Regions from separate parts of the Kitasatospora sp. NPDC048298 genome, predicted to be linked through region 2. Evidence: riboswitches for the same ligand, from Rfam matches in the RefSeq annotation. Region 2 holds a riboswitch; each other region holds the start of a gene.
What was found. A riboswitch is a leader RNA that binds a small molecule or an ion and turns the genes downstream of it on or off. The one in region 2 is predicted to bind cobalamin.

Region 1: another riboswitch for cobalamin. It lies ahead of ACGF0D_RS27795 (ABC transporter substrate-binding protein); the one in region 2 lies ahead of ACGF0D_RS02120 (FecCD family ABC transporter permease).
Region 3: another riboswitch for cobalamin. It lies ahead of ACGF0D_RS06605 (HoxN/HupN/NixA family nickel/cobalt transporter); the one in region 2 lies ahead of ACGF0D_RS02120 (FecCD family ABC transporter permease).

The regions. Positions count from the first base shown of each region.
Region 1 covers NZ_JBICYZ010000042.1:72,519-76,388, forward strand. The annotation lists gene ACGF0D_RS27790 (FecCD family ABC transporter permease) at 1-839, opposite strand, end outside; gene ACGF0D_RS27795 (ABC transporter substrate-binding protein) at 836-1,780, opposite strand; cobalamin riboswitch at 1,920-2,125, opposite strand; gene ACGF0D_RS27800 (alpha/beta hydrolase) at 2,244-3,704, opposite strand.
Region 2 covers NZ_JBICYZ010000002.1:210,494-214,363, forward strand. The annotation lists gene ACGF0D_RS02100 (amino acid ABC transporter ATP-binding protein) at 1-324, shown strand, start outside; gene ACGF0D_RS02105 (CGNR zinc finger domain-containing protein) at 459-1,040, shown strand; gene sodX (nickel-type superoxide dismutase maturation protease) at 1,085-1,447, opposite strand; gene sodN (superoxide dismutase, Ni) at 1,716-2,111, shown strand; cobalamin riboswitch at 2,200-2,349, shown strand; gene ACGF0D_RS02120 (FecCD family ABC transporter permease) at 2,441-3,520, shown strand; gene ACGF0D_RS02125 (ABC transporter ATP-binding protein) at 3,526-3,870, shown strand, end outside.
Region 3 covers NZ_JBICYZ010000005.1:204,720-208,589, reverse strand. The annotation lists gene rpmG (50S ribosomal protein L33) at 85-249, shown strand; gene ACGF0D_RS06605 (HoxN/HupN/NixA family nickel/cobalt transporter) at 328-1,443, opposite strand; cobalamin riboswitch at 1,472-1,686, opposite strand; gene ACGF0D_RS06600 (ArsR/SmtB family transcription factor) at 1,768-2,151, shown strand; gene ACGF0D_RS06595 (hypothetical protein) at 2,202-3,870, shown strand, end outside.

The DNA of each region.
Region 1 (3,870 bases), on a different contig from region 2:
ATGACGCCGGTGTTGGCGACCAGGCACGCGGTCACCAGCGCGGCTGTGGCGACGAGGGCCCAGCGGGTGCGCTCGACGTGGACGCCGAGGGAGCGGGCGGAGGTCTCGCCGAAGGCGAAGGCGTCCAGGTCGCGGGCCGAGGAGGCCAGGACCGTGACACCGATCAGCGCGACCGCGGTCAGGAAGACGGCGGTGGGCCACCGCACGCCGGCGACCGAGCCGAGCGTCCACTCCATGACACCGCGCGCCGCGTTGCGGTCCCCGAGGACCATCACGACGAACGAGGTGTACGCCCCGCACATCTGTCCCACCGCGATGCCGGCGAGCACGGTCCGGGCGGTCGGTAGCGACCGGGTGCGCGCGCCGGCCAGTGCCAGGACGACGACGGCGGCGAGCAGGGCACCGGCGAAGGCCGCCGTCGCCACCGCACCGGTGCCCACGACGCCGGACACGCCGGCGCCGAGGACGATCACGGTGACCGCGCCGGCGGCGGCTCCGTCCGAGATCCCGAGCAGGAAGGGATCGGCCAGGTCGTTCCCGGTCAGCGTCTGCAACACCGCACCGCAGACCGCGAGGCCGGCGCCGGTGGCAGCCGCTCCCAGAACCCGGGGGAGCCGCAGCTGCCAGACGATCTGATCGTCCAGCAGCGTGACGTTCGGGTCGCCCAGCCCGAGACGGCGCACCACGACGTCGATCACGGTGTGGACCGGCTCGTGTTGCGAGCCCACGGCCAGGCCGAGGAGCACGGTGGTCAGCAGCAGGGCCACACCGATGGCCAGCGCCGCCGTCGCGCGGCCCGGACCGGAGGACCGCACGACGGGGTGGGGCGCGGTGGTCATGAACCCGGGTGCAGCCGGCCCAGCCCCGCGGACACCCGGGCGGCACCGTCGGCGAGCAGCACGCCGGGAGTCGACTCCGAGAACGGCACCACCACGAAGGCCTTGCGCTGCACGGCGCCGAGCTTGCTCAGCACCGGGTCGTTCTCCAAGTAGTCGATCTTGGACTGGGCGGTGTCCCAGCCTGCGTCCGCCAGCACGATGGCGTCCGGGTCCGCCGCGACGACCTTCTCCCAGCTCACGTTCTGCCAGCCACCGGGCAGGTCCCCGAAGACGTTGCGGGCGCCCACGGCATCGAGTACGAGTTGAGGTCCGCCGTGGCCGGCACCGACGAACGGCGTCTTGGTGTCCGAGTCGTACCACAGGACCTTCAGGCCCTTGCCCGCGGCCGTCGCGGTGAACCGGGCAAGCTGCTGCTCCTGCTGCTGCTGGATCGCGACGGCCCGCTCCGGGACACCGAAGACCTTGGCGACGTCGTTCAGTTCGCCCCACATCGCCTGCCAGGTCGTCGGCGGTACCTTGCTCTTGTCCGAGCAGCCGAACGGGGACACGTACGACGGGATGCCCTGGTCGCGCAGTTCCTCCCGGCTGCCCGCGACCTTGTCGGTGAACGCGCTGGCGTAGGAGGCGTACAGGAAGTCGGGACGGGCCGCGAGGAGCTTCTCCTTCGTCGGGTACTCCTTGGAGAGCACCGGGACGGAGTCGTAGGCCGCCTTCCACTTCTCCGGGACGGAGTCGTCGAGGTAGGCGGTGCCGGCCATGCGGGACTGCAGGCCGAGGGCCAGGGCGACCTCGGTGGCACCCTGGTTGAGGGTCACCAGCCGCTCGGGCGGCGCGCCGACCGTCACGGTGGTCCCGCAGTTGTCCACGCCGACCGGCGCGGCACTCCCGGCCGTCCCGCCGGACGCGACGGGAGCCGGGACGCCCGCGCAGGCGCCGAGCATGCCGGTGAACAGGACGGCCGCGACCGCCCGGCCGACACGTATCGGCCCTCTGGGACGTGCGGAATGTACAGAATGTGCGGAACGTATGGATCGAAACGGGTACGGCAGACCGCTGGGCACGTGTTCTCCAAAACCCTCGTGGAACATGTCGCGCCGTGGCCGGTCTCCTGGCTTCCGCATCGACGCGCCGCGGCCGACCTTCCCAAGCGGCTCTTCCAGCCCGCCCAGTGGCCCTGACCGGCGGCAGAGCCGGTCAGCGAGGGCCGCGGAACTCCGCGGCAACAGTGGCGAGGGCCGCACCGGAATTCGACCGGTTTCCCGAACACCACGGCGCTGGCAAGATATCAGGCCTAGCGATCTTGTCCGGGAACAGTCCGGGACCGCAGGGCGGACGGGGAGCCGCGACGACCCGCGGATGCCCACCGACGCCGCGCGGGCGGGGCCGCACCGCGGCGGCGGTGGTTCATCGGGCGGTCGGTGCCTGGCAGGTGAGGTCGCCCCCCGGGAGCTTGCCCGTGGTCAGGTAGCGCGTGGTGGCCGCGTCCGCGCAGGACCCGTTGCCGTAGACGCCGTGCCCCTCTCCTCCCAGCACGGTGATCATCCGGGAGCCGTGCAGGGACCGGTGCATGCTCTGGGCGGCGGTCAGGGGCGTCTGGGAGTCCCACTCGTTCTGCAGGATCAGCGCTTGGACGTCGTTGTCCACCGTGGTCGGGGCTTCGCTGCCGGGCTTCCAGAAGGCGCACGGCTTGATGCCGTACGCGAAGTCCCCGTACAGCGGGTACCGGGCCTTGCCGCGCACGGTGTCGCGCCGGTACTGCTCGGGGTCACGCGGCCACGATGCGGCGGTGTCGCCGCACATGACCGTCCAGAGGCTCGCGAGGAGGTTCTCCGGGGGGAGTTCGGGGTCGGGCGCCGGCGCGGCGGGCTTGTCGTCCTCGGCGGCCTTCTTCAGTCCGGCGATCCAGTCGGCGGCCTTCCGCTCCGTGAAGAAGATGTCGCGCACGGCGCGGATGTCGTCGCCGGTGAGGGGGCCGTCGCCGGTGTCGACGGGCTTGCGATCCGCCCGGGCGACGATGTCCCAGAAGGTGTTGCGGACTTCGGCCGGGGTCCGGCCCAGGTGGTACGTGGTGTCCTGCCCTGCGGTCCACTCGCTCCACCGCGTGAAGGCGGGCTCGGTCGCCTGCGCCATCTGCTGGAAGGTGCCCCGCCCGTACTGCGTGGGGTCGACCGCGCTGTCCAGCACGAACCGGTCGGCCCGCTGGGGGAACATCTGCATGTAGACGGCGCCGAGATAGGTGCCGTACGAGCCCCCGTAGTAGGAGATCCTCTTCTCTCCCATGACGGTGCGGATGAGGTCCATGTCGCGGGCGGTGTTGCGGGTGGTGATGTGCCGCAGCTTGTCCCCTTCCGCGGCGGCGCACTTGTCGGCCACTGTTCGCGCCCACCGCACGTCCTTGGCGAAGGTCTCGGCGTGGTACGGGCGGTCGATGTTCAGCTCGTCGGGAGTCAGACCGCAGCTGACGGGGGAGCTCTGCCCGATGCCCCTCGGATCGAAGCCGACGAGGTCGTACCGGTCCTTCACCTCCTGGGGGATGACCGGCTCCATGGCGACCGGCAGACCCAGACCCGAAGCGCCGGGACCGCCGGGGTTGAACAGCAGTACGCCGCGGCGGTGTTGCGTACTGCTCGCCTTCAACCGGTTCACCACGACGTCGAGCTTCTCGCCATCGGGGTTGTTGTAGTCCAGTGGCACCTTGACGGTCGCGCACTGGAAAGCGGCCGGCGTGTGCTCGTCGCAGTGCCCCCAGCGGAGCGTCTGCTGGGTGTACGGCCGCATCGGGTCCTCGGCGACGGTGCCGGACGTGGCGGAGGCCGTCGCCGGTGTCAGCGTCGCGGCCAGAACCACCGCAGCTCCGACGGTCACGAGAGAGGATATGGGTGTGTTTCGCATCGTCATGCTGATCCTTCGAATGATCGGATGATGAGCTCTCCGCGTCTCCGCGTCTCCGCGTCTCCGCGTCTTCACGGAGGCCGACGAGCCCGGGAACGGGAGCGGAGGCCGGGCGACGCCGGCGAGGTATCGGTCGCTT
Region 2 (3,870 bases):
CCCTCGCAGCTCTCCGGCGGCCAGCAGCAGCGCGTGGCGATCGCCCGCGCGCTGGCCATGAAGCCCAAGCTGATGCTCTTCGACGAGCCCACCTCCGCGCTCGACCCGGAGCTGGTCGGCGACGTCCTCGACGTCATGCGCGGCCTCGCCGAGGAGGGCATGACCATGGTGGTCGTCACCCACGAGATGGGCTTCGCCCGCGAGGTCGGCGACGCCCTGGTGTTCATGGACGGCGGCGTGGTGGTCGAGTCCGGCAACCCCCGCGAGGTGCTCACCAACCCGCAGCACGAGCGCACCAGGGCCTTCCTGTCCAAGGTGCTCTAGGCCGTACCGTCGGCGCCCGGCAGACCCGTCCTGCCGGGCGCCGACCCCTTTCCCACCGGGGAAAGGAGGCCGGAACGCCGTACGAGTAATAGGCTGGAAGCAGTCAGCCCGTTACCGAATCTGGAAGGACCCCTGTGGAGCTCGCCGCCTACGCCGATCTCGCCGTTCGGCTGGTGAACACCGAGGAGCCCGAGCGCGGCACCGACACGCTGACCTCCGTGGAGGCGGTGCGCGGCCTGTTCTCCGACTCCTCGCGGGCCGCCGCCCTCGCCGACGAGTCCGACCTGCCCCGGCTGCGGGCGGTGCGGACCAGGCTGCGCGGCGTCTTCGAGGCCGCCGCCGAGGGCGACGAGGTCCGCGGCGTCGACCTGCTGAACAGCCTGCTGATGGAGTACCCCGTCAGCCCGCTGGTCTCCGGACACGACTACCTGGACGACGCCGGGCGGCCGCGCTGGCACCTGCACCTGGCCGACAACTCCCCCACCGCCACCGCGCACTTCACCGCGGTCGCCTGCATGGGCCTGGCCGTCCACCTGACCGAGCTGGGCGCCGACCGGCTCGGCATCTGCCAGGCCGCGCCCTGCCGCAACGCCTACCTGGACACCTCGACCAACCGCTCCCGCCGCTACTGCTCGGACCGCTGCGCGACCCGCGCCAACGTGGCCGCCTACCGGGCCCGCAAGCGCCAGGAGGCGGAGGCCGCGGCCCGGGCCTAGGCCCTCGCGAACTCAGGGCCTCGGGAGTTCGGGGCCCTGGGGCCTCAGACCTCCTCGACCCAGGCGCCGAGCCGGCGGGCCAGGCCCGGCACCCGGGCCAGCCGCGGGGTGAGCAGCAGCCGCTCCAGCCGGCGCCCCGGCGCCAGCCAGGCCGGGCTCGGGCTCAGCCGCAGCAGCACCCGGCCGAGCACCAGCTCGTCCGGGACGGCGCCGTAGCTGCGGCTGTCGCTGTCCACCGGGCGGTTGTCGGACAGCAGCCACCAGCCCTTGGGCCGGCGCTCGGCGGCCCGCTTCACCACCAGCAGGTCCTGCTGGAACGGGTGCCGGAAGACCACCACCGCGCCCGGCCGGATCGGCGCGCCGTACCGGACCAGCAGCCGGTCGCCCTCGCGCAGGGTCGGGACCATCGACGGCCCCGCCACCTCGACCAGCCCGAACGGCAGCACTCCGCCCCGGTCCCCGGCTCCGACGTCCTCCGGTCGCGTGCTCCGCGCCACGACTCCTCCTCCCGCTCCGCCCGTCCCCCAGTCTGCCGTACGGGCCGTCAGCGCTCCGATGTCCGGAATACCCCGGTTCCGGGTCCGTCTTTCGCCCTAGGCCCGCCGCCCGATCGCGAAACCGGGAGGGCGGAAGGGTAATCTCGGGCGCGGGAAGACGATCTAAGGAAGGACTCCCATGTTCTCTCGTCTGTTTGCACCGCGCGCCACCGCCCACGCCCACTGCGACCTGCCCTGCGGCGTGTACGACCCCGCGCAGGCCAAGCTCGAGGCCGAGTCCGTCAAGGCCACCCAGGAGAAGTACCAGGCCAACGAGGACCCGCACTTCCGCGCCCGCGCCATCATCATCAAGGAGCAGCGCGCCGAGGCCGTCAAGCACCACATCTCGGTGCTGTGGAGCGACTACTTCAAGGCCCCGCACTTCGAGAAGTACCCGCAGCTGCACCAGCTGATCAACGACACCCTGAAGGCCGCCTCGGCCGCCAAGGCGTCCACCGACCCGGCCACCGGCCAGGCCCTGCTGGACCTGATCGCCGAGGTCGACAAGATCTTCTGGGAGACCAAGCAGGCCTGAGCCTGACGCGTCGCCACCCGACCGCCCCCGTCCGGACCACCGGACGGGGGCGGTCGTGCGTTCACGCCCGACCCCCGGCCGGTAAGGGTTGCCTGCCCTGAGTGGCTGTTATGCTGCCAGGGCGTCCGAGGGGGAAGTCCGGTGTGAATCCGGCGCTGACCCGCAACGGTGAGCACGGCCCGTACCAGCCCGTACGGCCGCGCCAGCCCGATCGCCCTCGGCCGCCGAACTCCCGACAACTCGCCGTGGACTGCGAGGGGAACGGCGCCCCGGCACGCCCCGGCCCGCGCCCGCCCCGGCGCACCCCCGGCCCGAGGCAAGGCGCACCCGTGAACCGCGCACCCGCAGACCGGGCAGTCGGCCCGCCCACTCGTCGCATACCCGTCGTCCCGCTCGCCGCCGGCCTCGGCGCCGCCCTCCTGCTCTCGCTGGTCTGCGGGGTCGCCCTCGGCTCCTCCGGGCTCGGCCTGCCCCGGGTGCTGCGGCTGCTGGGCGCCGGGCTGACGGGCGGTCGGCTGGAGGCGGACGAGGCGGCCGCGTACGCGATCGTCTGGGAGATCCGGCTGCCGCGCACCGTGCTGGCCGCCGTGGTCGGCGCCGGACTGGCCGCCTGCGGCGTCGCCGTCCAGGCCCTGGTGCGCAACGCGCTGGCCGACCCCTTCGTCCTCGGCATCTCCTCCGGCGCGGCCGTCGGCGCCAACGCCGTCCTGCTGTTCGGCGCCTTCGCCTCGCTCGGCGTGTGGGCGATCTCCGCCTCCGCCTTCGGCTCCGCCCTGGCCGCCATGACGCTGGTCTACCTCGCCGCCCGCACCGCGTTCGGGCTCACCCCGCTGCGCCTGGTGCTCACCGGCACCGCCCTGTCCTACGGGTTCTCCGCCGCCACCACCCTGATGGTCTTCGCCGCCGACCGCGGCGAGGCCGCCCGGGACGCCATGATGTGGCTGCTCGGCAGCCTCGGCGGCGCCACCTGGGGCTCGGTGCCGATCGCCGCCGTCACCGTCCTGGCCGGCCTCGCCTACCTGGCCTGCGCCGCCGGACGGCTGGACGCGCTCGCGATGGGCGACGAGACCTCCGCCTCGCTCGGCGTGGACCCGGACCGGCTGCGCCGCGAGCTGTTCGTGGTGACCGCCGCCGTCACCGGCACCGTGGTCGCGGTCAGCGGGGCGATCGGCTTCGTCGGGCTGCTGATGCCGCACCTGGCCCGGATGCTGGTCGGCGCCGGGCACCGCCGGGTGCTGGTGATCGCCCCGCTCGCCGGGGCCCTGCTGCTGGTCTGGGTGGACATCGCCTCGCGCACCCTGCTGGCGCCCGCCGAACTGCCCGTCGGGGTGTTCACCGCGGTGCTCGGCGTGCCCGCCTTCCTGCTGATGATGCGGCGCCGCGGCCAGTCCTTCGGAGGCACCCGGTGACCGACGTGACCGAGGCGGCCGCCGTGGCCGCGCACGCCCAGGACCTCGCCGTCGACGCCGTCTCGGTGGAACTGGCGGGCACCCGGCTGGTCCACGAGGTGAGCCTGGCGGCCGCCGCCGGACAGGTGGTCGGGCTCATCGGCCCGAACGGCAGCGGCAAGTCGACGCTGCTGCGCTGCGTCTACCGGGTGCTGAAGCCGGCCGGCGGCGCGGTCCGGCTGGCCGGCGACGACCTGCACGCCCTCACCGCCCGCGAGGCGGCCCGCCGGGTGGCCGCGCTGACCCAGGAGCACTCCGCCGAGTTCGACTTCACCGTCGCCGAGGTGGTCGCGATGGGCCGGCTGCCGCAC
Region 3 (3,870 bases), on a different contig from region 2:
CATCCACTGGAAACGACTTCCATTTCGGCGCCCGGTCCCGGTCCGACACCCGGGGCCGGACCCCTCAGGCCCCAGGAGGACCCGATGGCCCGCAGCGAACTGCGCCCGGTGATCAAGCTCCGCTCCACCGCCGGCACCGGCTTCACGTACGTGACCCGCAAGAACCGCCGCAACGACCCGGACCGGATGGTCCTGCGCAAGTACGACCCGGCCGCCGGCCGGCACGTCGACTTCCGCGAGGAGCGCTGACCCCGCACACGCCGAACGGCGCCTCCCCGGGTTCGGGGTGGCGCCGTTCCACGTACTCGGAGGCCGGCGGCCGCCCGGTCACGGACTGTCGGGCGTCCAGCGCTTCTCGACCCGGGCGAGCTTCCAGTACCCGATCGCGATCGCCCAGACGACCACGAACAGCCCGGCGATGGCGTAGCCGACGTTGTCCAGTGAGATGTCCGCGATGAACCCGGTGACCGGGTCGGTCAGGTCGAGCTTCTCGTGCAGCACCCCGACCAGCTCGATGGTGCCGATGATGAAGGCCACCGCGATCGACAGACCGGTGATGGTCAGGTTGTAGTACACCTTCCGCACCGGGTTGGCGAAGGCCCACTGGTACGCGAAGTTCATGAACGTCCCGTCCAGGGTGTCGAACAGGCTCATCCCGGCCGCGAACAGCAGCGGCAGGCAGACGATCGCGTACCACGGCAGCCCGGAGGCCGCACCCGAGCCGGCCATCACCATCAGGGTGACCTCGGTCGCGGTGTCGAAGCCCAGGCCCAGCACCATGCCCACCGGGAACATCTGCCCCGGCCGGGTGATCGAACGGGTCGCCCGGTTCAGCACCCGGGCCATGAAGCCGCGCGAGTCGAGGTGCGCCTCCAGCTCCTTCTCGTCGAACTGCCCGGCCCGCATCGAGCGGAACACCTTGAGGATGCCGAGCAGCGCCGCCAGGTTGAGCGCGCCGATCAGGTAGAGGAAGGCGCCGGAGGCCGTCGTGCCGACCATGCCCAGCCACTTGTGGGTGGCCGACTCGTCGTCCATCAGCGTGTTCGCCAGCTGCGCGCCGCCCGCCACCAGGGCGGCCATCAGCACCACCATCGAGGAGTGCCCGAGGGCGAACCAGAAGCCCACCGAGACCGGCCGCTTGCCGTCCGCCATCAGCTTGCGGGTGGTGTTGTCGATCACCGCGATGTGGTCGGCGTCGAAGGCGTGCCGCATGCCGAGGGTGTACGCGGTGATACCCAGGCCCACCCCGAAGACCTGGGTGCCGACCGTGTACCGCTCGGGTGCGACCAGGAAGATCAGCGTGCCGAAGGCCACCACGTGCATGGCCACGATCACCGCCATCAGCGCGGCCGTACGGACGGTGTCCTCGCGCCGCCATCTGAAGGTGGGCAGCGCGGCGGGGCCGGGTTCGGTCCCGGCGGAAACGGTTTCGGGCAGGGTCATGCGGATCACGCTCCAGCACCTCGTGGAAAACCTCGTGAGATGCCGTGGCCGGTCTCCTGGCTGACGGGAACACCCGCACCCGCCTTCCCAGGCGCACGAGGCGCCCAGTGGCTTCATGGGTGCGGACGACGCTCCTCCGTGGACGGAGGAGCGGCCCGATCACAGTGGCGAGGGCCGCTCCGGGCTGGGACCCCTGAGGGTCCGTCACCGGTCTTCCCGAGCACCACGGCGGGGAACACCGTAGGGCCCCGCCCCGACCCGTGCAAGGCTGCGCACCTGCGCAGGTGTCCAGGATCACAGGCCCCCGCCTGCGAGAATGTCCGCATGCATCTCGTACCGGAGGACCGCGCGGGCCACCGCACCATCGACGGACACCGGGTCTGCGAGGCCATCGCCGCGATCGGCGAGCCCGCGCACGTCCGGTCCTGGGCCGAGCGGTTCTCCCTGCTCGCGGACCCCGGCCGGCTCGCCCTGCTGCTCGCCCTCCACCGGGCCGGCCCGCTCGCCGTCAGCGATCTCGCGGTCGCCACCGGCATGCGTGACCCGGCCGTCTCCCAGGCCCTGCGGCTGCTCCGCACGGCCGGCGTGGTCACCGGCGACCGGGACGGACGAGTGGTGCGCTACCGGCTCGTGGACGAGGCCATGCGCCCCCTGCTCAACGAGTGCGCCGCCGCCGAGCACCACGAGCCCAGCGCGGCCGCGGGCTGACCCGCCCTCGGAACCGCGCCGCGGCCCGACCGGATGAGTACGATCATGGTGTGCCGTCCCACCCCCACGCCTGGCCCGCCGACCGCTGGAACACCCGACCGGTCAGGGCCCGCGTGCTGGCGGTCGCCCGCACCCTCACCTCGGCCACCCGGGTCCTGGACGTCCTCACCCTGCTGAGCCCGGACGGCATCGAGCGCTACTTCACCGTCAACCCCGGCTCCGCCTTCGCCGACCGCGCCCTGGACGAGTACCTGCACGGCCTGTCCGGCTTCACCGTGCTGGACTGGGAGGACGCCGTCCGCCGCCGCTTCGACCTCGCCGTCGCGTGCGCCGTCCACTCCTCCATGCACCGCCTGGACGCCCGCCTCGTCGTCCTCCCGCACGGCGCCGGCTACAACCGCCTGGTCACCGAGTCCACCGGCGACACGGTCAGCGCCGCCGGCCTGTCCCGCAACGAACTCACCCACCACGGACGGGTGTTCGTCGACGTCCTGGGCCTCTCCCACCCCGAGCAGCTGGACCGGCTGCGGGACTCCTGCCCCGAGGCGCTGGACGTCGCCCAGGTCGTCGGCGACCCGTGCTTCGACCGGATGCTCGGCAGCCGGCGCTCCCGCGACGGCTACCGCGCCGCGCTCGGCGCCGTCGGCGGCCGACGGCTCGTCGTCGTCAGCTCCACCTGGAGCGAGCACTCGTTATTCGGCCGCCACCCCGACCTGCCCCAGCGGCTGGTCCGCCGACTGCCCGCCGACGAGTACACGGTGGCCGTCGTCCTGCACCCCAACGTGTGGAGCCGGCACGACCCCGAGGCGCTGCTCGCCGCCGCCTGCCGGATGGGCCTGCGCCTGATCCCGCCCCACCAGGGCTGGCAGGCCGCGCTCGTCGCCGCCGACTGCGTGATCGGCGACCACGGCTCGGTCACCGTCTACGGCGCCGCCCTGGACCACCGCACCCTGCTCGTCGCCACCGGCGCCGCCGAACTCGACCCGCGCTCCCCCAGCTACGCCTTCGGCCAGGCCGCGCCCGTCCTCGACCCCGACGGGGACCTCACCGCCCAGCTCGAACTGGCCCTGGCCCGGGACCCGGCCGACCTGAGCGACATCACCGACCGGTCGCTCGCCCACCGCGGCGAGTCCGCCCGCCTGCTGCGCCCGCTGCTCTACTCCTTCCTGAAGGAGCTGGACGAACCCCGGGACGAACCGGCCCTGCCGCCCTACCCCAAGCCCGTCCCGCACCCCGCCACCACCGAGGGGCCCACCGCGTACGACGTCGAGGGCCGGAGCGAGGGCACCGACGTCAGCCTCCGGCGCTACCCCTTCGATCCGGACGACCACACCCCGCGCGGCTTCCACGCCCTCACCGACGACCACCCCGGCGACGCCCTGCGCTACACCGCCGAGGTCCTCGCCCGCACCGAGGTGCACGCCGAACTCCCCGCCGCCCGCTGGCTCGCCGACACCGCCGCCGAACTCCCCGGCCTCGCCGTCGCGGTGGCCGCCCTCGGCCCGGCCCGCCACCTGCTCCGGCTGCGCACCGGCCTGCTGCTGGAGGCCCGCGCCGAACCGGACTGGAACCGCCCCGACCCGGCGATCGACCCGCTGCTGCTCGGCTCCGCCGTGGCCTGCTGGCTCGCCGAGGGCGGCGCCCCGGCCGCCCTCCCCGACCACGGGCTCACCGTCCGCACCGGCGAGCAGCACACCCGGGTGTCGTTCCGTACCGGTC